3 regions of the Massilia sp. Soil_C_3 genome follow, and region 1 is predicted to be linked to each of the others. Evidence: predicted binding sites of a transcription regulator. Region 1 holds the regulator's gene; each other region holds the start of a gene.
The links. The regulator LexA, encoded in region 1, represses DNA repair genes until DNA is damaged. The targets are predictions, from matches to a motif close to ACTGTATNNNNATACAGT.
Positions count from the first base shown of each region.

Region 2: the regulator LexA is predicted to act here: its motif matches at 1,484-1,501, upstream of AC3A6F_RS13500 (putative DNA modification/repair radical SAM protein).
Region 3: the regulator LexA is predicted to act here: its motif matches at 6,789-6,806, upstream of AC3A6F_RS18285 (ATP-dependent helicase).

Region 1 covers NZ_JBDGJG010000016.1:8,408-17,978, reverse strand. Annotated here, with positions in the region: gene AC3A6F_RS24965 (cystathionine gamma-synthase family protein) at 1-750, shown strand, start outside; gene AC3A6F_RS24960 (tetratricopeptide repeat protein) at 871-1,587, shown strand; gene lexA (transcriptional repressor LexA) at 1,721-2,350, opposite strand; gene rpsF (30S ribosomal protein S6) at 2,634-3,032, shown strand; gene priB (primosomal replication protein N) at 3,078-3,368, shown strand; gene rpsR (30S ribosomal protein S18) at 3,398-3,688, shown strand; gene rplI (50S ribosomal protein L9) at 3,720-4,172, shown strand; gene AC3A6F_RS24930 (replicative DNA helicase) at 4,282-5,679, shown strand; gene AC3A6F_RS24925 (DUF47 domain-containing protein) at 5,750-6,376, shown strand; gene AC3A6F_RS24920 (anion permease) at 6,400-7,410, shown strand; gene AC3A6F_RS24915 (hypothetical protein) at 7,485-7,730, opposite strand; gene AC3A6F_RS24910 (MBL fold metallo-hydrolase) at 7,858-8,748, opposite strand; gene AC3A6F_RS24905 (RNA polymerase sigma factor) at 8,865-9,571, opposite strand, start outside.
Region 2 covers NZ_JBDGJG010000006.1:121,145-130,715, reverse strand. Annotated here, with positions in the region: gene AC3A6F_RS13505 (UdgX family uracil-DNA binding protein) at 1-245, opposite strand, end outside; gene AC3A6F_RS13500 (putative DNA modification/repair radical SAM protein) at 242-1,471, opposite strand; gene AC3A6F_RS13495 (tetratricopeptide repeat protein) at 1,576-3,147, opposite strand; gene AC3A6F_RS13490 (putative bifunctional diguanylate cyclase/phosphodiesterase) at 3,154-5,367, opposite strand; gene AC3A6F_RS13485 (HDOD domain-containing protein) at 5,376-7,541, opposite strand; gene AC3A6F_RS13480 (multidrug effflux MFS transporter) at 7,858-9,147, opposite strand; gene AC3A6F_RS13475 (THUMP domain-containing class I SAM-dependent RNA methyltransferase) at 9,160-9,571, opposite strand, start outside.
Region 3 covers NZ_JBDGJG010000008.1:256,444-266,014, reverse strand. Annotated here, with positions in the region: gene AC3A6F_RS18325 (erythromycin esterase family protein) at 197-1,534, opposite strand; gene AC3A6F_RS18320 (SRPBCC family protein) at 1,536-2,858, opposite strand; gene AC3A6F_RS18315 (phosphoribosyltransferase) at 2,897-3,577, opposite strand; gene fghA (S-formylglutathione hydrolase) at 3,675-4,517, opposite strand; gene AC3A6F_RS18305 (chromate transporter) at 4,581-5,171, opposite strand; gene AC3A6F_RS18300 (chromate transporter) at 5,168-5,794, opposite strand; gene AC3A6F_RS18295 (hypothetical protein) at 5,856-6,026, opposite strand; gene AC3A6F_RS18290 (hypothetical protein) at 6,223-6,441, shown strand; gene AC3A6F_RS18285 (ATP-dependent helicase) at 6,829-8,922, shown strand; gene AC3A6F_RS18280 (SIR2 family NAD-dependent protein deacylase) at 9,190-9,571, opposite strand, start outside.

The DNA.
Region 1 (9,571 bases):
GCGGACCTGGCCCGTATCGGCGAACTGTGCCGTGCGCGCGGCATCCTGTACGTGGTCGACAACACGATGACCACGCCCTGGCTGTTCCGTCCGAAAGACGTGCATGCCGGGCTGGTGGTCAATTCGCTGACCAAGTCGATCGGCGGTCACGGCATCGCACTGGGCGGCGCGCTGACCGACACGGGCCTCTTCGACTGGGCCGCGTATCCGAACATCGCCCAGAACTTCAGAAAGCAGGCGCCAGGTGCGCAAGGCATGGCCCAGCTGCGGGCCAAGGCGCTGCGCGACTTCGGCGCCGCGCTGGGGCCGGAAGCGGCGCACCACATCGCGGTCGGCGCCGAGACGCTGGCCCTGCGCATGGAGCGCACCTGCGCCAATGCACTGGCGCTGGCGACGATGCTCGAGGCCGACGAGCGCGTCGCTGCCGTGCATTACCCGGGCCTGGCTTCGCACCCGCAGCACGCGATCGTCGATGCGCTGTTCCGCTCCGGCGGCTCGCTGTTGAGCTTCGAGCTGAAAGAAGACATCGACCCGTTCGACTACCTGAATCGCCTTAAACTGGCGATCCCGGCCTCGAACCTGGGCGACAACCGGACGCTCGTGATTCCGGTGGCGCACACGATCTTCTTCGAGATGGGCCCCGAGCGGCGCGCCAGCATGGGCATTGCGGAAGGCTTGATCCGGGTGTCGGTGGGCATCGAGGACACCGATGACCTGGTCGGCGACTTCCGCCAGGCGCTGGATGCGTAAAGCGGAGTAAAACTGTCCTGACAGGGCCGGCAATTGCCGGCCCTGTCATTTTTGCGGTTGAGCCCAGCCGTAAAACACGGCTATCATGGACTTTTACCAGCCCAGCCTTACGGTATGCCCATGAAACGATTCCTGTCCTGCCTGTCCCTCGCGGCGTTGTTCGCAACCGGTGGCGTCGCCTTCGCCGGCGAACTCGAGGATGCCAATGCCCTGTTCGAGAAAAAAGACTTTGCGGGTGCGCTCAAGCTGTACACCAAGCTGGCCAATGCCGGCAACCCACAAGCCCAGCAGCAGCTGGGCCAGATGTACTGGTATGGCGAGGCCGGCGCGGTCGACGAGGCCAAGGCAAAGGAATTGTTTGAAAAGTCGGCCGCCAAGGGCAACAAGGTCGCCGCCGATTCGCTCGTGATCATGCAGCAGCGCGTCGAACGCCGCGCCGAGATCGATTACTGGATCAAGGGCTACGATGGCGCCGAGTTGCAGGCCGGCGAGTACCGCTGCCCGTCGCCGCGCATCCCGCCGGTGTCGAAGGTGAATGACGAGATCGAGCGCGTGAACAAGGCGGTGACCGGCTGGCAGGATTGCTACAACAAGATGGTGACCAACCTGAACACGCAATCGCCGCTGACCAAGCGCATCCCGCCCGATATCGCCAAGCTGATGAACAAGCAGGAAACCGAAGCATCGACCGCCTACCTGGAACAGGTGCGCCAGAACATCGCCGAGGGAGCGAAAGTCAATTCGAAGATGGTATTGGCCGATTTCGCCGCATGGCGCAGCGCGACCGAAGCGTTTGTCGACCAGCACAATGCGGTGGTCAACAAGGCCAAGCAGTAAAGACTGCCTATAAACGTCGTTCCCGCGAAGGCGGGAACCCAAGCCCTCAGCACCGTCACGATCGCTTATTGTGGCGGCGACTCATGCAAACTGGGGTTTCCGCCTTCGCGGGAACGACGGATCGACGGCTGAATCAGTTCCAGCTACGCATCAACCCCACCGCCAGCCCCTCGAGCGCGAACTCTTCGTCGGGCGTGACTTCGATGATCTTGAAGTCGGGGTTCTCGGGCAGCAGTTCGACCAGGTCGCCCGTCTTGCGGTAGCGTTTGACGGTGACTTCTTCGCCCAGGCGGGCGACGACGATCTGGCCGTTCTTGGCGCTGTCGATCTTCTTGACCGCCAAGAAGTCGCCATCCATGATGCCGGCGTCGCGCATCGACCAGCCTTTTACCTTGAGCAAAAAGTCGGGCCGCGCCGCGAACATGGCGGTGTCGACGTTATAGGTGGCTTCGACGTGTTCTTGCGCCAGGATCGGATTGCCCGCAGCAACGCGGCCGACCAGCGGCAGCGACATCAGGGAAGGCGGCGGCATCGGAATTTGCTCGACGCTGGCGCCGACCAGGCGGATGCCGCGCGAGGTGCCCGGCGAAATCTCGATCGCGCCCTTGCGCGCCAGGGCTTGCAGGTGTTCTTCGGCCGCATTGGCCGAGCGGAAGCCCAGTTCGGCCGCGATTTCGGCCCGGGTCGGAGGGAAACCCGTGTTCTCGATCGCTTCCTTGATCAGGTTAAGGATCTGTTCTTGCCTTGCAGTGAGCTTGAGCATAAATATCTTGCGAAACGGGTTAGTAGAGATAGACTGTATTTTTGTACAGTATTCTGCTATACGCAAGGGATATACACGAAAAAGCGCAAAAAAAGCGCGCGCAACACAAAAAATACGCTTCGTGCAAGGGTAATTGTCGAGTGACAGTGGCGCCAGGATCAGGCGCTTGACAGCCAGGTTCCCATTTTGCCCATTTCACGCTATACTAGCTGGCTGTTCCCTTCCCACACTCGTCTTGACGCCGAGGTGGGCATTTATGTAAAACGTCCTCAAGGAGTAATGCATGCGTCATTATGAAATCGTTTTTATCGTCCACCCGGACCAGAGCGAGCAAGTCCCGGCGATGATCGAGCGTTACAAGACCACGGTGACCAGCCGCGGCGGTAACATCCATCGCGTCGAAGACTGGGGCCGCCGTCAAATGGCTTACCAGATCCAGAAGCTGCCAAAAGCACACTACATCTGCCTGAACATCGAATGCGACAACGAGACCCTGGTCGAGCTGGAAACCGCATTCAAGTTCAATGATGCCGTTCTGCGTCATCTGACCGTCAAGATGAAGAAAGCAGAAACCGCACCGTCGCCGATGATGAAATCGGTGCAGCGCGAAGACGCAGCCAAGAGCCACCGTGCAGAAGCCGCTGCTCCTGCAGCTGCTGCTCCAGCCGCTGCCGCTGCCTAAGATTTTTTCCAGGAATTCGTAACAAGCAAGTAGTAGAAGAACCGGGTGAATCAGTTCCAGCTCGTGGCGACCATCGCCGAGCGTGATGTCCTGCGCTACACCCCGGCCGGCGTGCCGATCGTTTCAGCCGTCCTGATGCACAGTTCGCATCAGCGAGAGGCGGGGGTCGATCGCCTGGTCGAGTTCGAAGTCCCCGCGTTCGCCGCGGGCGAGATTTCGGGCAGGTTCGGCAGCGCCGAGCTCGGCGCCAGCTACCGCTTCAATGGATTCCTTGCACGAAAAAATCGCAACAGCAAAGCCCTGGTGTTTCACATCATTGATTTCAGTGCCGCTTAACCGGCAATTTAGATATACAGGAGCCTCAAATGGCATTCGGTAAAAAGTTCGACAAAAACAAAGCTAAAGAAAAACTCAAGCGCAAACAGCAGAACCCGCTGTTCAAGCGCAAGAAATTCTGCCGCTTCACCGCCGCTGGTGTTGAGCAGGTTGACTACAAAGACGTCGACACCCTGAAGGACTTCGTCCAGGAAAACGGCAAGATCATGCCAGCACGTCTGACCGGCACCAAGGCGCACTACCAGCGTCAGGTCGACACCGCCATCAAGCGCGCCCGCTACCTGGCGCTGCTGCCGTACACCGACCTGCACCACGGTTAATCGGTTACGTCAGCTATCCTGGAGATAAAACATGCAAATCATTCTGTTGGAAAAAGTTCTCAACGTCGGCAACCTGGGCGACGTCGTCAAAGTCAAGGACGGTTACGCACGTAACTTCCTGATCCCACAAAAGATGGCCCGCCGCGCTACCGCCGGCGCCGTCGCCGAGTTCGAAGCCAAGCGCGCCGAACTGGAAAAAGCAGCCGCCGAGAAACTGGCAGCCGCCCAAGCCCAAGGCGACAAGCTGAGCGGCCTGACCGTCACCATCGGCCAGAAGGCCGGCGTCGACGGCCGTCTGTTCGGTTCGGTCACCAACGCTGACATCGCTGAAGCGCTGACCAAGCAAGGCTTCCCGGTCGAAAAAGCTGCCGTTCGCCTGCCGACCGGCCCGCTGAAGACCACCGGCGAATTCCCGATTGCAGTCGCACTGCACACCGACGTCGTGTCGGAAATCACCATCGCTGTCGTGGGCGAAGCTGCCTAAGCGAATGCTGAACTGAAGTAAAAGCAGTACACAAAAAAGCCGGGTTCTCCCGGCTTTTTTGCTTTTGAAACTCACCAATTATGACAGCCGTGTGACAGGAGAAGGTATAATGCCGCCCATGAACGCAGCACCCTCAGACCCGCAGATCGAAGCCCTGCGCATCCCCCCGCATTCCATCGAAGCAGAGCAGTCCGTCATCGGCGGCCTGCTGCGCGATAATGCCGCCTGGGACCGCATCGCCGACTTCATGCATGCGGAAGACTTCTACCGTTACGATCACCGCATCATCTTCGAACAGATGGTCCGCCTGATCAACGCCGGCAAGCCGGCCGACGTGATCACGGTCTATGAAGCCTGCAACCAGCTCGGCAAGGCCGAGGAGGTGGGTGGCCTGCAATACCTGAACGCGATGGCGCAGAACACGCCGTCGGCCGCCAATATCCGCCGCTACGCCGAGATCGTGCGCGACCGCGGCATCCTGCGCCAGCTGATCACCGTCGCCGACGAGATTTCCGGCAATGCGTTCAATCCGCAGGGCAAGGAAGTCAAGCAGATGCTCGACGAAGCGGAATCGCAGATCTTCGCCATCGCCGAGCAGGGGGCTCGCGGCGCCCAGGGCTGGCTGGCGGTGCAACCGCTGCTGACCCAGGTGGTCGAGCGCATCGACGAACTGTACTCGCGCGAGAACCAGGGCGAGATCACCGGCGTGCCGACCGGCTTCATCGACCTCGACCGCATGACTTCCGGCCTGCAGCCGGGCGACCTCGTCATCGTCGCCGGCCGTCCGTCGATGGGCAAGACCGCGTTTTCGGTGAACATCGGCGAGAACGTCGCGATCGAGGCCGGCCTGCCGGTCGCCGTGTTCTCGATGGAGATGGGCGGCACCCAGCTGGCCATGCGTATGCTCGGCTCGGTCGGCCAGCTCGACCAGCACCGCCTGCGTACCGGCCGACTGAACGACGAGGACTGGCCGCGCCTGACGCACGCCATCCAGAAGATGAACGATGCGCAGCTGTACATCGATGAAACCCCCGCATTGAACCCGATCGAGATGCGCGCGCGCGCGCGCCGCCTGGCGCGCCAGTGCGGCAAGCTCGGGCTCATCATCGTCGACTACCTGCAGCTGATGCAGGGTTCGAAGCCGGGCGACAACCGCGCGTCCGAGATCTCCGAGATCTCGCGCTCGCTGAAAGGCCTGGCCAAAGAGCTGCAGTGCCCCGTGATCGCGTTGTCGCAGCTGAACCGCTCGCTGGAACAACGCCCCAATAAACGTCCCGTGATGTCCGACTTGCGCGAATCCGGCGCTATCGAACAGGATGCGGATGTGATCATCTTCCTGTACCGCGACGAAGTCTACAACCCGGATTCGCCCGACAAGGGCACTGCCGAGATCATCATCGGCAAGCAGCGTAACGGTCCGATTGGGGCGATTCGCCTCACCTGGATTGGCCAATACACCAAATTTGGCAACTACAGCGGTAACCTCGCCGTTTATCAGGGCGATTAAACCGATATTCAGTGTCGTCATCTGTCCACGACGGCGGCATGACCCAGAGAGAACTCCACGGAGAAAAATAATGTTTGGACGTTTCCTGCCCAAAGAGGGCAATTTCTTTGAACTGTTCAACCAACACGCGGCCTTGTGCGTGAAGGGTGCGCACGAGATGGTTGGCCTGATGACCAACTTCGATGACTTGGAAACCCGTACCCACGCGGTCGAGACCATCGAGAAGCAGGCCGACAAGATTACCTACGCCACGGTCGACCTGCTGCACAAGACCTTCATCACCCCGCTCGACCGCGACGACATCCACAAGCTGATCACGCGCATGGACGACATCCTGGACATGATGGAAGACGCGGCCCAGACCGTTTCTCTGTACGACCTGCACGCGGTTACGCCGGAAGCGAAGCGCCTGGCCGAGCTGTGCCTGTCGTGCTGCCTGAAGGTGCAGGAAGCCGTCTCGATGCTGCACGATATGGACAATGCGCCGAAGATCGTCGCCATCTGCGAAGAGATCGACCGCTTCGAGTCGGACGCCGATCACGTGATGCGCGCTGCCATGTCCAAGCTGTTCCGCGACGAACCGGACGTGCGCAACCTGATCAAGATGAAAGCGATCTACGAGATCCTGGAAACCGTTACCGACCGCTGCGAAGACGTGGCCAACATCATCGAAGGCATCATCGTCGAGAACGCGTAAGCGCCTTCGAACCGGTAACGATTATGGAAACTCTACATATCAGCATTTACGTGCTGGGCATGCTGGTCGTCCTGGCGCTGATCTTCGACTTCATGAACGGCTTCCACGACTCGGCGAACTCGATCGCCACCGTCGTGTCGACCGGCGTCCTGAAGCCGCAGCACGCCGTGGCGATGGCCGCATTCTTCAACTTCATCGCGATCTTCGTGGTCAACATGAAGGTGGCGCAAACCATCGGCAAGGGAACCATCGACCCGAACATCGTCGACCACTACGTGATCTTCGGCGCCCTGGTCGGGGCGATCTCCTGGAACCTGATCACCTGGTACTACGGCATCCCGTCCTCGTCCTCGCACGCCCTGATCGGCGGCCTGGTCGGCGCGGCGGTAGCGAAAGCCGGTACCGGTTCGCTGATCTCCGGTGGCCTGCTCAAGACTGTGGCCTTCATCGTGGTGGCGCCGCTGCTGGGCTTTGCGCTGGGGTCGATCATCATGCTGATCGTGGCCTGGGTGTTCGTCAAGGCGACGCCGCGCAAGGTCGACGGCCTGTTCCGTAAATTGCAACTGGTCTCGGCCGCGGCCTATTCGCTGGGCCACGGCGGCAACGATGCGCAGAAAACCATGGGCATCATCTGGATGCTGCTGATCGCGGCCGGCTACGTCAATGCCGCCGACGCGCATCCACCGGCCTGGGTCATCATCTCGTGCTATGCCGCGATCGCCTTCGGCACGCTGTTCGGCGGCTGGCGCATCGTCAAGACCATGGGCCAGAAGATCACCAAGCTCAAACCGGTGGGCGGCTTCTGCGCCGAGACCGGCGGCGCGATGACCCTCCTGATGTCGAGCGCGTTCGGCATCCCGGTGTCGACCACCCACACTATCACCGGCGCCATCGTCGGCGTGGGCGCCTCGCAAAAGGCCTCGGCGGTGCGCTGGGGCGTGGCGGGCAATATCGTCTGGGCCTGGATCTTTACCATTCCGGCGTCGGCCTTCATGGCGGCAGTGGCGTGGTGGGTTGGGACCCACATCATGTAACAGCGCTTTTCAAGCGCAAAAAAAACGGAGCCGCGCGGCTCCGGTTTTTTTTTGCGCTGCACACGCTCGCCGGTTCAACGCGTCAGGCCTTCGTTGACGCCGGTGCCGTTGCCGGCGTTCTTCATGTTCTCGAGGTCGGTCTTGTCGACGGAGCTGGCGTTGTTGGCGGTCTGCCCCCGCTTGCGCGGCAGGTAGGTGCCGAGCGGGACATAGCGTTCTTCCTGCGCGCTGGCGCTGGCGGCGGCATCGCCGCTCGGAGTGGTGGATGCGCAGCCCGCAAGCAGCAGGGCCGCCGCCGGGACAATCAGGATGATCTTCATTCGATGCTCTTTCGTGGACTGGGAAGGACGGGTCGTCTGTGTGTATTGACAGCCCGGATCCATTCTACCGCCAGCGGAACGGGTGGTTCCTCTCGATTCTGGCAGGTGCCGCGCGTCGCGCGCCGTGCTAGCCGAGGTCGACCTCGAGGCCTTCGTAGGCCAGGAAGACCCGCAGGCCGTCCAGGCGTCCGGCATGGCGCGCCATCACCTCGGCAAACACCGCTTCCAGTTCATCGTCCCCACGCGTTGGCTCGTGGTGGGTGCAGTAGAGCGTACGCGCGCCCACGCGCAGCGCCATGTCGAACGCGCCGTCGAAGGTGCCGTGGCCCCAGCCCCGCTTGGACGGGTATTCGTCGCGCGTGTACGAGCAGTCGACGATCAGGGCGTCCACGCCGCGCATGACGGCATCCATGCGGCGTTCGCGCTCGCGCAGGTGTTCCTCGCAGGCAGCGTGCGCGTCGCTTCTGGCCGGGTGCGGGTTGGGCCAGGGCTCATGGTCGCCGGTGAAGAACAGCGACTTGCCGTTGCAGTCGATGCGGTAGCCGAGGTTGAGCACCGGGTGGTTCATCGCCACGTTCGACACCACGGCGTCTTCCACCGCGATCGGCGTTTCGATGTCGAGCGTGCGGTAGTCGAGGGTGGCGCTCATCTCGGCCTCGCCGACCGGGAAGTAACTGTTCTGTAGTTGTACGTTCATCACGTGCTCGATGCCGTGGCCCGTGATTTCGTCGTGGGCGCCGTGCAGGCGCACCCGGTTGCCCTTGACGAACAGCGGCGCAAAGAAGGGCAGTCCGTGGATGTGGTCCCAGTGGCTGTGCGTGATGAAGATATTGGCGGCCACCGGCCCTTGCTGGACCAGGTGCTGGGCCAGCGGGAACAGCCCGGTGCCGCCGTCCAGGATCAGGAGGGCGCCGGCGTCGGTGCGCACCTCGATGCAGGTGGTGTTGCCGCCGTAGCGCGCGGTACGCGGACCCGGCGACGGGATCGATCCACGCACTCCCCAGAACCGGAATTTCATTGCAGTTCTCCCGTCACGATCATCTCGTTCTTATTCTAAACAGCCTCGATGATACCGGGTCATTATCGCTCTAGCATGAAGATCAATGATTTGAGCACAATTGTGCGTGCTCAATGTCAGGCATCGCCAGCGTCACGCACCCGCGCCAGCAGCAGTTCGCGCTCGGCGGCGTTGGCGGTGAGCGCGGCCGCGCGCGCGAATTCGGCGCGCGCTTCCGGCCGTCGGCCGAGCTTGAACAGCAGGTCGCCGCGCACGCTCGGCAGCCAGTGATAGCCGTCCAGCCGGCTGTCCGCGAGCAGCCGGTCGGCCAGCGCCAGGCCGGCCGCGGGGCCGTCGGCCATGCCCACCGCCACCGCGCGGTTGAGTTCGACGACCGGAGAGGGCTGGACCGCGGCCAGTTCTCCGTACAGGTCGGCGATGCGGCGCCAGTCGGTCAGCTCGGCACGGTGGGCGCGCGCGTGGCAGGCGGCGATCTCGGCCTGCAGCACGTAGGATCCGCGTGGCAGGGCGATGCGCGCCGCGCGCTCGAGGGCGGCCAGGCCGCGCCGGACCAGCACGCCGTCCCAGCGCGCGCGGTCCTGGTCGAGCAGCAGCACCGGCCGCCGTGCCGCGTCCAGGCGCGCCGCCATGCGCGAAGCCTGCAGCTCGATCAGCGCCACCAGGCCATGCACCTCGGGCTCGTTCGGCGCCAGCTCGGCCAGGATGCGGCCCAGGCGCAGCGCCTCGTCGACCAGGGCCGGGCGCATCCAGTCGGCGCCGGCCGTGGCGGTATAGCCCTCGTTGAAGATCAGGTAGACCGCCTCCAGCACGGCGCCCAGGCGCT
Region 2 (9,571 bases), on a different contig from region 1:
GCTTGTGCCTGAGACGACAGGAGATCGCCTCCATGATGCGCGGCTTCGCCCGGCGCCGGCGCACCCGAGAACAGGTCGGCGCCCGGTGCGCCCCAGGTGATGGCCTGGGGCGGCACACCGGCGCGCAGCAGTTCGCGCGCCACCGCGCGCCATGCGGTAAAGCCGTCCACCAGCAGCGGCTGGCCCGCGCGCACGCTCGCTACCGCGGTCGCGGCCAGGGCGGCGGCGCTGGCGTCCAGGTTCATGCCGCCTGCAATTCGGGCCACAGATTCATCTGCTGCGGCGCATCGGCCATATGCTTGCGCAGCAGGTCGGAACTGGTCGCGCCCTGTGCCGGCTTGTAGTCGGCGGTGACGACGAAGGGGGCGAGCTTCTTGAGGCTGCAGCGCAGGCGAGACAGATCTTCCCAGCGGATGCGGCGCAGGCGGCGCAGCTCGACGATGCGCTTGGCGTTGCGCAGGCCGATGCCGGGAATGCGCGGGATCAGCGATGCATCCACCCGGTTCAGGTCCATCGGGAAGTGCTCGCGATTGCTCAGGGCCCAGGCCAGCTTGGGGTCGACGTCCAGCGCCAGGTTGCCCGTCTGCGGCATCAGTTCGCCGGCCGTGAAGCCGTAGCCGCGCAACAGAAAGTCCGCCTGGTACAGGCGGTGCTCGCGCAGCAGCGGCGGCGGCGCCAGCGGCACGCTGCCGGGGCTTTGCGGGATCGGGCTGAAGGCCGAGTAGTACACGCGCTTGAGTTTATAGCTGCCGTACAGCGTCTCGGCCGTGTTCAGGATGGTGTGGTCGTCGCTGGCGTCGGCGCCGACGATCATCTGCGTGCTCTGGCCGGCCGGCGCGAAGGCCGGCGCCTTCGGCTCCTCGGCTTTTTCGTCCAGCTTGCGGCGAATGGAACCCATCGCCAGCTTGATCGTGTGGACGCTTTTTTCGGGCGCGAGGCGGGTCACGCTGTCGTGGGTCGGCAGCTCGATGTTCACCGACAGGCGGTCGGCCCAGCGACCCGCTTCCTGGATCAGCAATGGATCGGCGTCGGGGATCGTCTTGAGATGGATGTAGCCGCGGAACTGGTGCACCTCGCGCAACTGGCGCGCCACCGCGACCAGCTGCTCCATCGTGTAGTCGGCCGACTGGATGATGCCCGAGCTGAGGAACAAGCCGTCGATGTAGTTGCGCAGGTAAAAATCCTGGGTCAGCTTGACCACTTCGTCGACTGCGAAGCGCGCCCGCGGCACGTTCGAGGTGCGCCGGTTGATGCAGTACTGGCAGTCGTAGATGCAGAAATTGGTGAGCAGGATCTTGAGCAGCGAGACGCAGCGGCCGTCCGGCGTATAGCTGTGGCAGATGCCCATGCCGGTGGTGGCGCCCAGGCCGTCCTTGCCCTCGGAGCCGCGCTTGGGCGCACCGCTGCTGGCGCAGGATGCGTCGTACTTGGCCGCGTCGGCCAGGATTTCGAGCTTGTCGTTGAGTTCCATCGCGCAGGCGTGACTGTATGGGCATACAGTATAACGCGGCGTGCATACGCACACGGTGCGCTGGCGCAGCCGTGCGAACCTGCCGGCGGTTCAAATGCGGTGCGTCAAACCGAAATCAAGCGTTCCGCCTGGGACAACTGTTGCGCTTCCATCCTGCTCGCGACCTTCGCCAGGTAGGCGCTGGCCGGCGCCACGCCGGCGCCGCCGGCCCGGTGCAGCCAGGCATAGGCCTCGACCAGGTCGCGCTGGGCGCCCTGCCCCGCCGCATACATCACGCCGAGGTTGAACTGGGCCCGCGCATGGCCCTGGCGCGCGGCGCACAGGTACCAGAAATGGGCCGCCTCGTAGTCGCGCTCCACGCCCTTGCCGCAGTCGTAGCGCAGCCCCAGCTCGAACTGCGCCAGCGCGTGCTTGTGGTCGGCCGCCTTGTGGAACCAGTCGGTCGCCTCGAACGGGTCTCCAGTCTCCAGCCGGTCGAGCAGCGCGCCGACCATGTACTGGGCCGGCGCGTAATCCTGACCGGCCGCGCGCCGGTACCAGGCCAGCGCCTGCGCGCTGTCCTGTTCGACGCCGTTGCCGCTCTCATAGCGCAGGCCCAGGTCGAACTGGGCCCGCAGGTGTCCCTGCTCGGCCGCCTTGCGATACCACTCGGTCGCCTGGGCCGGATCCTGCTCGACCCCGTTGCCGGCATCGAGCAGCTGTCCCAGCTGGTACTGGGCCGCCGGCAGTCCCTGCTCGGCCGCGCGCCGGTACCAGGCGGCCGCCTGCGCCGCGTCAACCGCCACGCCCTGCCCGTGCTCATAACGCATGCCGAGGCTGTTCTGGGCGCCGGCATGGCCCTGGTTTCCGGCGCGCCGGTACCACGCCAGGGCCAGCGCCTCGTCGCGCGCCACGCCGTGGCCCGTGTCATAGATAAGCGCGAGATTGAACTGCGAGCTGGCATGCCCCTGCTCGCCGGCGCGGGTGTACCACAGGATCGCCTGCCGGCTGTCCTGCTCGACGTCCTGGCCCTTGTCGTAGCGCAGGCCGAGATTGAACTGGGCCGGCGCATGGCCCTGCTCCGCCGCCTTGCGCATCCAGGCCAGCGCTTCGCGCGTGTCGCGCGCCACGCCCTGGCCGGCGTCGTAGCGCAGGCCCAGGTTGTACTGCGAGCGCATATAGCCCTGCTCGGCGGCACGCCGGTACCAGTGCAGCGCCGCTTCCTGGTCCTGGGCCACGCCCTTGCCGGTCTCGAACATCATGCCCAGGTTGTGCTGCGCGCCAGGCTCGCCCTGGTCGGCCGCCTGGCTGAACCAGTGCAGCGCCTGGCCCACATCGCTGGCCACGCCGAGGCCCTTCGCATACAGCCAGCCCAGGTTGTACTGGGCCGGCGCGTAACCCTGCTCGGCCGCGCGCCCATACCAGTGGGCCGCCTGGCCGAAGTCCTGCTCGACGCCCTGGCCCTTCTGGAGCATCACGCCGAGGTTGTACTGGGCCTGGGCCAGGTTCGATGCCGCCGCCATCCGGTACCAGGCCACCGCCAACTCGTCGCTCCTGGGCACGCCCTGGCCGCTCACATACATGAAGCCCAGGCGGTGCTGGGCCTGGGCCAGGCCGCGCTCGGCCTGCCCTTTCACTCGGAGAAATTCAGCGCTATACGTCGGCGTGGCGCTCGATTGCAGCGTGGCGTCGAGCATGGTCGGTCAGGCCTGCACCGCGCGCAGGGCGCCGCCCGACTGGGTGCGCAGCGCGGCCATGAAGTCCTGCAGCGAGATCGGGCGATAGAACAGATAGCCCTGCATCGTCAGGCAGCCGTTGGCGCGCAGGTAGCGCGCCTGCTCCTCGGTCTCGACGCCTTCGGCGATCAGGTTCAGGCCCAGGCCGCGCGCGATCGAGATGATCGCCAGGATCACCGGATAGTGGCCGTCTTCCTGGTGGATCTCCTTGACGAAGGACTGGTCGATCTTGACAGTGTGGATCGGGAAGCGGTGCAGGTAGGACAAGGACGAGTAGCCGGTGCCGAAGTCGTCGATCGCGATCGACACGCCCAACTGGCACAGCTTGTTGAGCTGTTCGATCGCATACTGCGGATTGCGGATGCAGATGTTCTCGGTGATCTCCACCTCGATCTGCTGCGGCGAGATGCCGTAGCGCGCCAGCGCGCCGCGCATCTTCTCGAAGAAATCGCCACGGTCCAGGTATTGCGGCGACAGATTGAGCGAAAGACGAATGTCGCTGCCGCCAATCGCATTCCACTGCAGCATGTCGCGGCACAGCGCGCCGATCATCCAGTCCGAGATCGGCAGCATCAGGCCGTTCTCTTCGGCGAACGGCAGGAACTCGCCGGCCGACAGGCGCCCGCGCGTCGGATGGTTCCAGCGCATCAGGGCTTCGGCGCCGGTGATGCGGCCGGTCATGGCGTCGATCTGCGGCTGATAGAACATCTCCAGCTCGTCGTGCTCGAGCGCGCGGCGCAGCGCCTGCTCGAGCGCGATCTTCTGGTGCGATACCTCGAGCATCGAGTCGTGGTAGAAGCTGTGGCCGTTCTTGCCCAGCGCCTTGACCTGGTACATCGCAATGTCGGCGTGGCGCAGCAGTTCGTCGATCGATTCGCCGTCCTTCGGATAGATCGCGATGCCGATCGAGGCCGAGATGTGCACCTCGTGGCCGTCCAGGTCGAACGGTTCCTGCAGCACCTCCAGGAATTTATCCGCCACCATGCGCGCGTCGTCGCGGTCGCGCAGCTCGGGCAGCACGATGGTGAATTCGTCGCCGCCCTGGCGCGCCAGCGTGTCGCCCTTGCGCAGGCATTCCTTCAGGCGGCCGGCCGCCTGCTGCAGCAATTCGTCGCCCTTCACGTGGCCCAGCGTGTCGTTCACCAGCTTGAAGCGATCGAGGTCGATGAACATCACAGCGAGCTCGGTCTGCTTGCGCTTGGCCTGGATCACGGCCAGGCCGAGGCGATCCTTGAACAGGATGCGGTTCGGCAGGTCGGTCAGGATGTCGTGGTAGGCCTGGTAGGAGATGACTTCTTCGGCGCGCTTGCGGTCGGTGATGTCGCGCGCCACGCCATAGGTGCCGAAGAATTCGAGCTTCTTGACTTCCTGGTCCGGCACGTGCATGCCGATCGCGTTGAGCGAGATCGTCATCAGGGTGGTGTTGAAGGTGCGGTCATGGCCATTGCCGCCACGGCACTTCAGGCGCAGTTCGACGTTGCGCGAGGCGCGCTCGTCGACGCGGCGTTCGTTGAACACGTAGCGCGCGCGCTCCAGGTCTTCCTCGTGCACCAGGATCGAGTAATGCTGGCCGATCAGCTCTTCGCGGGTGTAGCCCAGCAGCTGGTAGGCGCGGTCGTTGACGAAGGTGAAGCGGCCCTCGTGGTTCAGCGTATAGATGATGTCCGGCGACGAGTCCACCAGATAGCGGTACATCTTCTCGGAGTTCTCGAGCTGGTTCGCGATGCGCGCATTGTCGAGGGTCAGGCGACGGCGCTGCAGCGCATTGCTCACGGTGGAGAGCAGCTCCTCGCGGCTGTAGGGCTTGCGCAGGTAGCTGTAGGCGCCGCGCTTGAGCGCGCCGATCGCGGCGTCGATGCCGATCTCGCCGCTCATCACGATGACGTCGGCGTCGATGCCCCTTACGTTGATGAAGTCCATGATCTCGTGGCCGCCGATGTCGGGCAGGCGCAGGTCGAGCAGGACGAGGTCGAAGTGCTGGCGGGACAGCTGGGCCAGGGCTTCGGTCCCCGACGGCGCGGTGACCAGGCGGTAGCCGCGGCCCTGCAGCAGTTCGTACAGCGAAGACAGCAGGCGTGGCTCGTCGTCGACCAGCAGCAGGCGTGGCTGGCTGTCGGTCTCGAGGGTCTGGGAGAAAGGAGCGGGGTCGCCGGGAAGCATGGTGGCGGGATGCGCGTTCATGGTGAGGGTTAAGCGGAACCGAGGGCGCGCGCCGGCAGCGCGGGGGCCGCGCCGGCGCCGGACCACGCCGGCAGGAGGATTTCAAAGGAAGTGCCGGCGCTGCCGCTGCGGCAGGCGATGTGGCCGCCCAGTTGCCGCACCAGGCCGTGGACGATCGACAGGCCGAGGCCGCGACTGCCCTCGGCGCCGTCCTTGCTGCTCCTGACCGGAGCGAACAGGTTGGCCAGCACCTCGCGCGACAGGCCCGGGCCGTTGTCGCTGACGACGAGTTCCAGGTAGACCTGGCGCTCGCGGTTCACATGGCCGCGGTTGACGATCTCGATCCGCCCAGCCGGGCGCGAGCCCAGGGCCTCGACCGCGTTCTTGACCAGGTTGACCAGGATCTGCTTGAGCACGTCGGGATCGCCTTCGATCGCGCCATCGCCTTCCATGCGCGCCACGACCTGGGTCGTGGCCGGCACGTAGCCGCTGCCGCGGAACAGGCGCAGCACATCGTCCACCACCTTGGCCGCATCGACCGGACGCTCAGCGGCGTCGGGCGTCCTCTGGTCGGCCAGGCTGCCGATCAGCTGGCCGACGCGGTCGATCTCTTCGTTCAGGATCGACAGCTCGCCGCCCACCGGCTCCTGGCGCGCCAGCTTGCCGTCCAGGACGCTGAGGTAGTTCTTGATGATCGCCAGCGGATTGTTCACTTCGTGGATCACGCGGCGCGAGGCGTCGCGGAATTCCTCGGCCACGCTGGCCAGCTGGCGCCGTGCGTGGCCGCGCTCGAGCAGCAGGTTTTCCAGCGCACTCGCGGCCTGCGCGCCGAAGGCCTGCATGAAGCGCTCGCGGCGCCGGCAATGCGGCAGCTGCCAGCCCGGCACGCCGCCGACCAGCACGCCCAGGCAGCGCGGCCCGGCGACCAGCGGCACCACCACCAGGCTGTCGGTGCCCAGCATGCGCAGCAGCTGTTCCTCGGCCAGGCCCAACTGGCCCTGGTGGCGCGCGCGCTGCACGAAGGCCGGACGGCGCTCCAGCGCGCTGCGCGCGACCGGGCCGCCTTTCGCCAGCGGCAGCGTGAACTCGGCGATGCGCTGCGCGCCGAAGGTCGGCGCGCCGGCAAGCAGCTGGCCGGTCGGGTTCTCGAGCAGCACCACGGCGCTGTCGAAATCGAACAGGATGCGCGCGGTGCGCGTCATCGCGTCCAGCAGGCCCGACTCGCCCTGCTGGCGCGCCAGGCTCTGGCCGACTTCGGACACCAGCACCATATTGCGCACTTCCTCGTTCAGGCGCTGCTGCACCGGATCGACGGGCGGCGGCGGCGCATAGGCCGGCGGACTCGGGACGTCGTCGGCGCCCGCCAGGTCGATGCCCAGGTGGGCGGCCGCCTGCTCGACCTGGCGCGCGGCGTGTCCGACGAGCTGCGCCGCCTGCCCGGCGTCGATGCCGCACAGCGCGCCGGCTTCGCGCACCATCGTCGCATCGTCCGCATGATGGGACAGCACGTGCGCCAGGCGCACGATGCGGATCAGGGGATGGCTGGACTCGAGCCGCTCGCTCGGTTCGTGGTGGTACAGCACCGCGTCGGCCAGGAAGGAATCGAGCTGCCAACGCTCGATCAGCCAGGCGCCGGCCTCGGTATGGGTGATCTGCAGGGTGCGCTGCTCGACCGCGCACAGGTCGTCGTCGTCGCGCGCGGTGAAGTTGAAGCCGTATTCCTTGGGCGCCGCGGCCAGCAGCGCCAGCCGGCCGACGTTGTGCAGCAGGCCGGCCAGGTAGGCTTCTTCGGGATGCGCGTAGTCGAGCGCGCGCGCCGCGTCACGCGCCAGCACCGCAGCGCTGAGCGAATGCTTCCAGAACGCGCGCAGGTCGATGCTGTTCGAATGGGGGAAGCTGTTAAAGGTCTGGAACACCGAATCGCTGATGACCAGGGTCTTGATCATGTCGGTGCCGAGCGCCACCAGCGATTGTTCGAGGTCGGCGCTGCGCGTGTGGCGGTGGTAGGCGGAGCTGTTGGCGACCGCCAGCAGCTTGCCGGTCATGCCGGCATCCTTCGCGATCAGGGCGGCGAGTTCCGGCATGCCGAGGTCATCGGCCTGCAGGTGTTCGATCAGCTTGACCAGGATCTGCGGCATGGCCGGCAGACGGGCAATCAGCAAGCGATTGCGGATGTCCTGGTCGGATTGGTGCATGTTATCAAACACGGCCGCCGTTCGTCGAAGGGTTGGGTTGGTGGCCCTGCCGCTCGTGGAGGCCTGCCACAACATCTAGCACTTCAGTCCATGGAACAGGCGCGTCGAATGCCCCCTGCTCCAGATGTGAAAAACGTATCGTAGCATATATACATTTCTGATCAGGAACAATAGTTACGCTAATAACTCTTGTCGAGGGGATGCTCTAGAGCTAAACCGTGGGGAATGTGACATATGCTTGTTGCATCGATACGACTGTTGCACAAAAAATCGTGAATATTTATCCAAAAAAACCCGGCGCTGCCGGGTTTCGAATTCATGGAACGTGTTCGCCCCTGGCCCGTAATTTTCGCCGGTGACGCCGCGCCGTGTCCCAGAACGCCAGCGAGACCAGCACGAAGAACATCTGGCCGACGGCCAGCGCCAGCACCGAGTGCGACAGCATCGGCGCGACGACGCCGGCCACGATCGCGCCCAGCAGGGTCGAGACGAAGGACTGGCACGAGGCCACGGTGCCGCGGATGTGCGGGAACAGGTCGAGCGCCAGCAAGGTCGCGCCGGGCGCGATCAGCGAGCTGCCGAAGGTGAAGAAGAACATCGGCGCCACCGTCCACGGCAGCGCCGGCGGCAGGAAGGCGTGGTAGGTCACGTTGAAGGTCACCGCGGCGAGCATGAAGAAAAAGCCGATGCGGATCTGGCGCGCGAAGTCCATCCTGCCGGCCAGGCGGTTGGCCATCAGCGAACCGAGGAAGATTCCGCTCACGGTCGGCACGAACAGCCAGGCGAATTGCGACGGTCCCAGGCCCAGGCTCTCGGGCAGCATGACCGGCGCCGCCGCGATGTACAGGAACAGGCCGCCGAAGTTCAGGGCGGTCACGCCGGCCTTCATGTGGAACAGGAAGGAACTGAAGATGGCGCCATAGCTCTTGGCCAGGAAGCGCGGATTGAACGGCTGGCGCTTCGGTGCGGGGATGGTCTCAGGCAGGTGCTTCCAGCAGAACCAGCCGAGCAGCACGGTGTACAGGCACAGCGCCAGGAAGATCGCGCGCCAGTCGAACCACAGCACGATCCAGCCACCCACCACCGGTGCGATGGCCGGCGCGATCGAGAAGATCATCGTCACCATCGACAGCAGGCGCGCCGCCGCGGTGTCGGAATACAGGTCGCGGATGATGGCGCGTCCCACCACCACGCCGGCCCCCGCCGACACGCCCTGCATGATGCGGAACACCCACAGGTAGTGCACCGAGGACGCCGAAGCGCAGCCGAAGGTGCCGATCGCGAACACCACCAGCGCCACCAGGATCACGTTGCGGCGCCCGAAGGCGTCCGACAGCGCGCCATGCCACAGCACCATGCCGGCGAAGGCCAGCATATAGGCGGTCAGGGTCTGCTGCACCTCGAGCGGAGTCGCCGCCAGCTCGGCCTGGATCTGCGGGAAGGCCGGCAGGTAGGCGTCGATCGAGAACGGCCCCAGCATCGCCATGGCCGCCAGCAGGGTCGCCAGGCCGCCGGCCGACAGCATCACGATCTTGTGGGGGGGAGGAAGTGGAACCGGGGTGACGGGGTCCTTCGGAAGATCGGGCGGGTCGGTTGGCGGCAGCATCGTCAGTCCAGGTCAGTCCTGCTTTGGTTTTGCTTCTTCGCGACGGTTGAAGCCCGCCACCATGTCGAAGCGGAACAGGCGGCATTCGAGCGCGCCGTTGAAGAACGGCGTCTTGCGCGATTCCTTCAGGCGCAGCATCTTGGGCAATCCCAGGTCGGCAGTGAACAGGTAGGCGGTCCAGCCGGCGAAGCGCTGCTTGAGCGTGGTGGAGAAGGCCGAGTAGAAGCCCATTGCCATCTCGTCCTGCGGCACGGTGCTGTCGCCGCGCACGCCGATCCGTTCGCCGTACGGCGGGTTGGTGAGCAGGACGCCGGCCTGTTCGGTCGGCGCCACCACGTGCTGGGCCTCGATCTGCTTGAGCGGCACGTCGAACAGGATGCCGGCCACCTTCAGGTTATGGCGCGTCATGGCGACCATGTCGCCC
Region 3 (9,571 bases), on a different contig from region 1:
GTTTGCCAGCGTCGCGGTATTGCACGCAGAACTTGGGCTCCCGCCTTCGCGGGAACGACGTGCACGCGCTAACGACGTGCATTCTAACGAGGTTTGCGCGCTAACGCGGTATGCGCGCTAGCGATGCACGCGTGCTAACAACGTGCGTGCTAACAACGTACGTGCTAACAACGTACGTGCTAACGACGCACGTGCATCACAACCCGCCCGGATACGTCTCCGGCGGCTCGCCCGAATGCCAGCCGCTGGTCGCGTCGAGCGGCTCTACCGCCGTCGTGCGGTCGATGTGGATCACGGCGTCGAACTGGCGCGGCAGCTGGGCCATGAAGTAGTGGCTCTGGCGCTCGCTGCGCGGCAGGTACAGCACGCCGATGGCGCGCTCAAGCCGCTCTTCCATCAGCGCGTCGCGCGCCGGCGACGGCTCGCGCAGCGGCAGGAAGAAGCGCTCGATGCCGGTGCTGTGCAGCAGGTGCTCGTAGCTGTTCTGCAGGGCCGGGCGCACGTGCTTGTGCCGACCCTCGCCATCCCATTCGGAGGCCGCCGTGACCCTGCCTTCATAGGTGGTGAAGCCGACCAGGACCGTGTTGGCGCCGTGCGCCTTGCGCGCCAGCTCGCCCAGCGTCCATTCGCCCTGACGTCCGCTCTCGGTCGCGCGCGCGTCGCCGATGTGCGAATTGTGTTCCCACACTACGATGCGCGCCGGCTTGCCGCCCTGCGACAGGTGGCGCGCTACCGCGTCCAGGGTCTCGGCCATGTGGCTGTCGCGCAGGTTCCAGGATGAGATGCTGCCCTTGAACATGGTGCGGTAATACTCCTCCGCGTTCTTGACCAGGCGCGCGTTCTGCTGGGCGTAAAAGAACGCGTCGTCGGAGCCATCGGCCTGCACGTAGTCGAATGCGCGCTGCTGCAGGGTGCGCAGGGTCGCGAGCACGCCTTCCTGGCAGGAAGGCGACATGCCGAAGCTGGCCTCGTAGCCGTATTGCTGGCTGTCGCGGTCATAGTGGTCGAAGCAGGCGTAGCCCTTGCGCGCCTCGCGCGCGGCGTTCGGGTCGACCCGTTCGAGGTAGCCCAGCACCTCGTGGATCGAGGAGTACATGCTGTACAGGTCCAGGCCGTAGAAGCCCGTCTTTGCGGCGCCGGCGGCCAGTCCGCCGTTGTGCGTGCGCAGCCACTCGACGAAGTCGAGCACCGCCGTGTTGCGCCACATCCAGGCAGGGAAGCGTTCGAAGCCCGCCAGGGCGGCGCGGCCGTCCGCATCCGCCCCTTCGCCACGCACATACCGGTTGACGCGCCAGGCATCGGGCCAGTCGGCTTCGACCGCTACCGCGGTGAAGCCCTTCTCTTCGATCAGGCGCCGGGTGATGCGCGCCCGCTCGGCATAGAACTCGTGGCTGCCGTGGGTGGCCTCCCCGAGCAGCACGAAGCGGGCGTTGCCGACCATGTCGAGCAGGGCGTCGTAGTCGTCCGCGCCCCCGGTGAGGGGGCGGGCCGACGCGCGCACCGCGTCGAGGGTGGCATTGGTGAGGATGGCCACATCAGTGCAGGACGCTGTGGCTCGGCGGCGCCTGATGGCCGGCGTAGTGGGCGCCGCCGCGCTCGATGAACTCCTTCATGCGCGCCAGGTCGTCGTCCATCTGGCGCTGCGGATCGGCGCCCAGCATGCGCGCAATGCCGTGGCCCAGCGCGCCAGCCGGCGGCGAATAGGTCATGTGTACCGTGACGCGGGTGCCGTTGCCGGACGGCTCGAAGGTCACCGTGCCTTCCTGCTCGATCTCCGAACCCGGTTCGCTGCGCCACGACAGGCGCTCGGGACGCGACTGCTCGGTCATGACGGCGTTCCAGGCGTATTCCATGCCGCCGGGGCCGCGCACCACCCAGTGCGAGCGGCGGTGGCCGAGATCGCGCACCTCGGTTACGTGCGACATGAAGCGCGGGAAGTTCTCGACTTCGGACCAGGCGTCGAACACTTCTTTCGGCGAGGCGTCGATGTGGACTGAGTTCTCCACCTCGACCTGGCTGGCGGCGCCACGGTGACGCAGCGAATCGACCAGATGGCGGCCGCGGTCGCTGCGCAGCAGCACTGCCAGCGCGCCCAGGCCGAGCACGGCAGCTAGCGGCGAACGGCGCGCCAGGCCCACCACGCTCAGGGCGCCGGTACCCAGCAGGGCGGAATTGGTGAGCGTCGGGCTGCGCGCACCGAACACCTGGCTCAGGTGGTCGGTCCATGCGCGCACCTGATTGCCGGCGGCGTGGGCGCGCGAGCGGGCGTCTGCTTTCACGCTGTGCGCGGTCTGTTCGAGGCGTTCGCGCGCGTGGTCGGCGCGTTCGCGGGCACGTTCGGCGGCATATTCGGCACGGTCGCGCGCCTGGTCGGCGGCATACTCGGCATGTTCGCGCGTTTCATGGGCGGCATGGCTGGCGCGGTCGCGCGCCTCGTAGGCGGCGTGTTTCACGCGATCGCGCGCTTCGTGCGCGGCGTAGCTGGCGCGATCCTTCGCATCATACGACGCATCGGCCAGGCGCTCGCGCGCATGTTCGAGGCGGTCGCGCGTGCGGTGCGAGACCTCGGCCAGGCGGTCGCCCGCCGCATGGGCGGCGCCAGCCAGGCGTTCGCCGGCAATGGCGGCGGCGCCGGTGGCGCGCAGGCGCGCCGAGTCGAGGCGGTCGCCGGCGTCGTGCCAGGCGTGCCCGAGGCGGTTGCCAGTGCGTTCGCGCGCGTCGCGCAGCGCGCCGCGGGCGTTGGCGCGGCGCTTGGCGCCGCGATCCGGGTCGAATGCGTACATCAGCAATGCGCCTGCGACCGCTGCGCCGATCCACTTGCCCACGTTCGTTGCTTGTTCATTGTTCGTATCGTTCATCTCGGCTCCTTGAGGTAGGGTTGACTGGCGCCGTGGCCTTAGCGCGCCCACGCCTGCGCCAGCAGGGATTGCACTTCTTCATCGTCGGTCTGCTCGAAGCGCCGGTACCACTGCCCCACGGCGCGAAAACGCAGCGGGGCGAGGGGGCAGACCACCTCGTCGGCAACGCCACGCAGGACCTGCAGCGCATCCTGGGCCGCCACCGGCACCGCCAGCACCAGCCTGGACGGCTGCTGGCGGCGCGCGACTTCGACCGCCGCCAGCATCGTCGATCCGGTGGCGACGCCATCGTCGACCAGGATCACGCAGCGTCCCTCGAGCCGGGCCGGCGGACGCTCGCCGCGGTAGCGCCGCTCGCGCCGCGCCAGCTCGCCTTGTTCCGCCGCGCAGACGGCATCGACTTCGGCCTGGGTCACGCCCATCAGGCCCGGCACGCCGGGCTGCAGCACGCACACGCCGCCGCTGCCGATGGCGCCCATGGCGAACTCCGGCTGGCTGGGCAAGCCGAGCTTGCGCACCAGCATCAAGTCGAGCTCAGCACGCAGCGCCTGTGCGATGGGGAAGGCAACCGGCACGCCCCCGCGCGGCAGAGCAAGTACAAGCACATCGTCGCGGCCGGCGTAATGACGCAGCGCCCCGGCCAAATGCCTGCCGGCGTCGAGGCGGTCGATGTATGGTTCGAGCTCTTGCATGATGAAGAAGTTGTTAACTTCCAGCATACACATGGACGAGCATAGCCGCCGTTCGTTTGCCGCGCGGAATGATGCAATGGAGAACGGCGGCCCCGGACGGGGCTGCGCGTGGGTTGCTGACAGCTTAGCCGAGCTGGCTGCTGTGGAAACGCAGGTGGTCTTCGACGAAGGTCGAGATGAAGTAATAGCCGTGGTCGTAGCCGGCATGGCGGCGCAGGGTGAGCGGCTGCCCGGCCTTGGCGCAGGCGTCCTCGAACGCCTCGGGCAAGAGCTGCTCGACCATGAATTTGTCGCCCAGGCCCTGGTCGATCAGGATGCCGCCAGGGAGGGGCGCGCTCGTGTGCGAGCCCATCAGGGCGCTGGCGTCATATTGCTGCCAGGCGCTTTCGTCGGCGCCGAGGTAGCCGCCGAAGGCTTTCTTGCCCCACGGGCAGCGGCTTGGCGCGGCAATTGGCGCGAAGGCCGAGACCGAGCGGAACAGGTCGGGGTGCTTGAGCGCCATGGTCAGCGCGCCATGGCCGCCCATCGAGTGGCCGAAGATGCCTACCTTGCCGGGATCGGCATGGAAGGTGGCCAGCACCAGCGCGTGCAGTTCCAGCAGGTAGCTGTGCATGCGGTAGTGGCGCGCCCACGGTTCCTCGGTGGCGTCGAGGTAGAAGCCAGCGCCGGCGCCGAAGTCCCAGCTGTCGCTTTCGCCCGGCACATTGGCGCCGCGCGGGCTGGTGTCGGGCGCAACCAGGATGATGCCCAGTTCGCTGGCCAGGCGCTGGGCGCCGGCCTTGGTCATGAAGGTTTCTTCGGTGCAGGTCAGGCCGGCCAGGTAGAACAGCACCGGCAACTTCTTCTCGCCCGCCGCCGGCGGCAGGTAAACCGAGAATTTCATCGGCAGCCCGATGGCGGCCGAGTCGTGCTGGTAGAAGCGCTGCACGCCGCCGAAGCAGGCGTGTTCATTGAGGAGTTGGGGCATCTTGGTGTCGGTTGCAGTTAAGGGGATGGCGTCAGTATGCCGCGTCCCGCCCCGGCTTGCCAACTAGACCACGCCCAGCGCTCCCAGCAGCGCGCCGAGCGCCAGCATCCACAGCAGGTGCAGGCGGGTGCGCCAGATGACGATGGCGGTGGCCGCCGTCAGCAGCCACAGGGGCCAGTTGTCCATGTGTTCGCCGCCCTTGCCGCCGCCGGTAGCCAGCAGCCAGGCGGTCGACAGCAGCATGGCGATCACCAGCGGCGCCATGCCTTGCTTGAAAGCGCGCACGGCGCGCAGTTCGCGGTTGCGCTGCGCCCACTGCGCCACCTGATAAGTGAATACGGTGGAGGGCAGCATGATGCCGATCATGGAGATCGCGACGCCGTAGAGCGCGGCCGTCACGCTGCCGGAATTGAGTCCCACGTTCCAGCCCAGCAGTGCCACGAACAGCACATTCGGCCCGGGCGACGATTGGGCCAGGGCCACCGAGTCGGCGAACTGGGTCTGGCTGAGCCAGCCCTGGCGCTCGACCAGGTAGCGCTGCATCTCGGAGGTGGTCGAGATCGCGCCGCCGAGCGACATCATGGACAGCATCAGGAAATGGACGAACAGGTTCAGCCAGTCGTGCCAGCCGAACACCAGGGCTGGCGCGTTCATGGCTTGAGCCGGCGCCAGGCCAGCACGCAGCCGAGGCCGCCGAGCAGGCCGATCACGGCCGCCAGCGGCACGCGGATCCAGGCCAGCAGCACGAAGCCGGTGGCGGCGATCGCGATGCAGGCCGCGAGCGGGATCACGTTATTGGACAGCGCGACCGACATGCGCAGGCCGGTGGCGGCGATCAGGCCGGCGGCGACGGCGGCCATGCCGCGCAGGGCGCCCTGCAGCTGGGGTTGGGTGGCGAACTGCGCATACACCAGGGCCAGGCACAGCACCAGGATCAGCGGCACGGTGAGGATGCCGGCCAGGGCGCTCATGGCGCCGGCCAGGCCGAAGTGGCGTGTGCCGATCATCATGGCCAGGTTGCAGACGTTGGGGCCCGGCATGATCTGGGCCACTGACCACTCTTCGATGAATTCCTCATTGCTCATCCAGCGCTTGCGCTCGACGACTTGCTGCTGGATCACGGCCAGCACACCGCCGAAGCCCTGCAGGGCGATCAGTGTGAATGAGACGAACAGGTCGGTCAGCGAACTCGGCCGGGGACGATCGGGTTCGACCGGCGCCGCAAAAGGTACGGACTGCGGCGGGGAAGGGGGCAAAGGCAGGGGTGAGGCGCTCATCCGGCAATTATCGCCGCATGGCCCGCGCCGTGTCCACGCACTACCCGCGCTGGATAGGCGCTCAGCCGCCGCCGATGCCTTCCATCACGCGGCCGGTGCCGCCGCACTGCGGGCACGGCTTGCCGTCGGCCAGTGTGCCGCGGCCGGCGCAGGCGTCGCAGATGTCCTCGCCGGCGCCAGGGGTGCCGGGAGCGGCGTCGTCGCCGGGATTCAGGTCGGGTTGGGTGCTCATGGAAATCCTGATGATTGGTGTGTTGGGACCGATTGTAGGCAGGATGGCGGCCGGGTGGCGCAGCGCAGGCGGAAGGACGCCGACATCTGCCATGGAAAAGGTTTTCGCGTATTGATACAGATTTGACATTGACTTCATACTGCAATCGTCAATACTCGTGGTGCGTCAGTGACATAACCCACCGGAGACCAGCGCCATGAGCCCTTACCGTGCCCAGGATATCAATCAACGCCTCTCCGGATCTTCCGAGCTCAGGCATAACACCGGCCAGCGCGACATCGTGGCGCGCGGCATCGCCACCCTGGGCGAATGCGGCACCATGCCGGCGCTCGAGTATCTCAAGGCACATGGCGTGCGCCCGCACGTGATCGAGCGCGTACTGCTCGACCCGGAACGCCGCCGTGTGCTTGCCTGAGCGGGACCGGTGCTCCCGGTTGCCCACAATGTTGCCGCAAGATTTATTTGTGGTGCATACTGTGTCGGTCGGGGATAAATCTTGTAAACCCTTGATTTTCGGCGGAAACGAGATTGCCTTCCCAATAGGCAAATTGTTGAAACCCGCACGGGAGGCCGCGTCCAGCGTGTCAAGCCCCCGCTTTTCCACATACTTATTCACAGACTTTGTGGATATCCAAAAAACGCCTTGAATTTCCGAGACTTGGCGGCGATTGCTCAGGTCATAGCTGATGTCATTCTTGACAACTCGTTGACAGCGCATTGATCGCACCCTGCGGCGGCCGCATTTTCTGCTTGCGGCCCGGGACTGGATAAATGTACAGTATGGCATTTCCAGAATCCGCCCATGTCCGCCGTCGCCGATCCGATTGCCACCTCGTCTACCGACGACCCGTTCGCCAGCCTGAACCCCGAGCAGCGGGCGGCGGTCGAGCACGATGTCGGGCTTGACGCGCCTCGCCCATTATTGGTGGTGGCCGGCGCCGGTTCCGGCAAGACCAATACACTGGCCCACCGGGTGGCGCGCCTGATCCAGTCGGGCGCCGATCCGCAGCGCATCCTGCTGCTCACGTTTTCGCGTCGCGCCGCCACCGAAATGACGCAGCGCGCCGGCGGCGTGCTGCACCGCCTGTTCGGGCTCAAGGGGAGCCAGGCGCAGGTCACGCTGCCCTGGGCCGGCACGTTCCACAGCATTGGCGCGCGCCTGCTGCGCGAGTTCGCCGGCCGCATCGGGCTGGACGATCAGTTCACGATCCACGACCGCGGCGACTCCGAAGACCTGATGGGCATGGTGCGTCACGAGATCGGCCTGAGCCAGCTGGAAAAACGCTTTCCGCTGAAAGGCACCTGCCTGTCGATCTATTCGCGCGTGGTCAACGGCCGTGAGCCGCTGGACGACGTGCTGCAGGCGTTCTTCCCCTGGTGCAGCGAGTGGGAAGCCCAGCTCAAGACCCTGTTCGGCGCCTACGTCGACGCCAAGCAGGAGCAGAACGTGCTCGACTACGACGACCTGCTGCTGTTCTGGGCCGAGATGGCTGCCGACCCGGTGCTGGGGATGGAGCTCGGCGCACTGTTCGACCACGTGCTGGTCGACGAATACCAGGACACCAACCGCCTGCAGGCGGCCATCGTCACCGGCATGAAGCCCGATGGCCGCGGCGTGATGGTGGTGGGCGACGATGCGCAATCGATCTATGGCTTTCGCGGCGCCACCGTGCGCAATATCCTCGACTTCGCCGGCCAGTTCTCGCAGCCGGCGCAGCTGATCACGCTCGAGCGCAACTACCGCTCCACGCAGCCGATCCTGGACGCGTCGAACGCCGTGATCGGCGCCGCGCTCGAGCGCCACGCCAAGACCCTGTGGACCGACAAGGTCTCGAGCATCAAGCCGCAGCTGGTGCTGATCCCCGACGAAGCCGAGCAGGCGCGCTGGGTCTGCAACCGCATCCTCGAACAGCGCGAAACCGGCACGCCGCTCAAGAGCCAGGCGGTGCTGTTTCGCGCCGCCAGCCACAGCGCCGCGCTCGAGCTCGAGCTCATGCGCCGCAACATCCCCTTCGTCAAGTTCGGCGGCCTGAAATTCCTGGAAGCGGCCCACATCAAGGACGTGCTGGCCGTGTTGCGCTTCGCCCAGAATCCGAGCGGACGCCTGGCGGGGTATCGCGCGCTGCAGCTGATTCCCGGCATCGGCCAGGCAACCGCCACCCGCCTGGTCGATGCGGCCGGTACGAGTAACGACGCGGCGGCGGCGCTGGAGGCCTTCGCGGTGCCGGCGCGCTGCAAGGCCGACTGGCAAGCGTTCTGCGCGTTGTACCGACGCCTGCGCACGCCGGGCCTCTCCTGGCCGATGGACCTCGAGCTGGCGCGCGCGTGGTACCAGCCGCACCTGGAGCGCCTGCGCGACGATGCGCAGGTGCGTGCGGCCGACCTCGACCAGCTGGTGGCGCTGTCCGGCGGCTATGGCAACCGCGAGAGCTTCCTGGCCGAGATCACGCTCGACCCGCCGGAGGCCACCAGCGACCGCGCCGGCGCGCCGCTGCTCGACGAAGACTACGTGATCCTGTCCACCATCCACTCGAGCAAGGGGCAAGAATGGAATTCGGTGCACGTTCTGAACGTCGTCGACGGCTGCATTCCGTCGGACATGGCGACCGGCAGCCAGGAAGACATCGAGGAAGAGCGGCGCCTGCTCTACGTGGCCATGACGCGCGCGCGTGAAAACCTCCACCTGGTGGTGCCGAACCGCTTCTTCATCAAGCAGCAGTCGAGCATGGGCGATCGACACGTGTATGCGGCGCGATCGCGCTTTATCACCCCGGTCATGCTCAAGCATTTCGAAGAATGCGCCTGGCTCAGCGCCGACAAGCGCGAGCTGCGCACGCCGATGCCCGACAGTATCCGCATGATGGTGCGCGACCGGGCCCGAAACGCGTGGAAATGACGACAGATGGACGCACGTTGGCGACTTATCCCCCGTGCCCCACATTTGTAGGAGTTTGCCGCATGTGACATGGATGCGTAGAAGTAGTGCACGTGCAAGTGACTGATTTTATGGGAGGTTTTTTTTGCCTTCAGAACGGGCATTTTGTTGAAACCCGCATCGATACTGCGCTTGCGGCTTGTCAAGTGGCGCTTTTCCACACACTTATCCACATTTCTTGTGGATAGTCCAAAAGGCTGAATAAAATCAGCCACTTAGTGTTCAATATTACTTCATCACAATTTCCATTTCCCGAGCGATCGCCTGCAGAGCGGCGAGCGCTCTCATGGAAATTCCGACCCCGCGCACGATCCGGTGTTCGCGCGGATTGATGCGGATCGCGTGCACCCGCTGCGACTCGGTGAAGCGGCGCACCGAAGGCAGGTCGGTGCCGGCGCCGAGTTCGATCACGGCCAGGCGCGTGACTCCAGCGCGCCACTGCGCGAGCCGCTCGAGCTGGGCCTCGCTGGTGAGGTCGACCCAGGCGACGTCGTTGAACATCAGGATGTTGGGACGGGCCAGGGCGCCGCAGTGCGGGCAGGCCGGCAGTGGCGACAGCAGCGCGCAGCGGGCCAGGTCGACCTCGGGTTCGACGTCGTCCGCTGGCCAG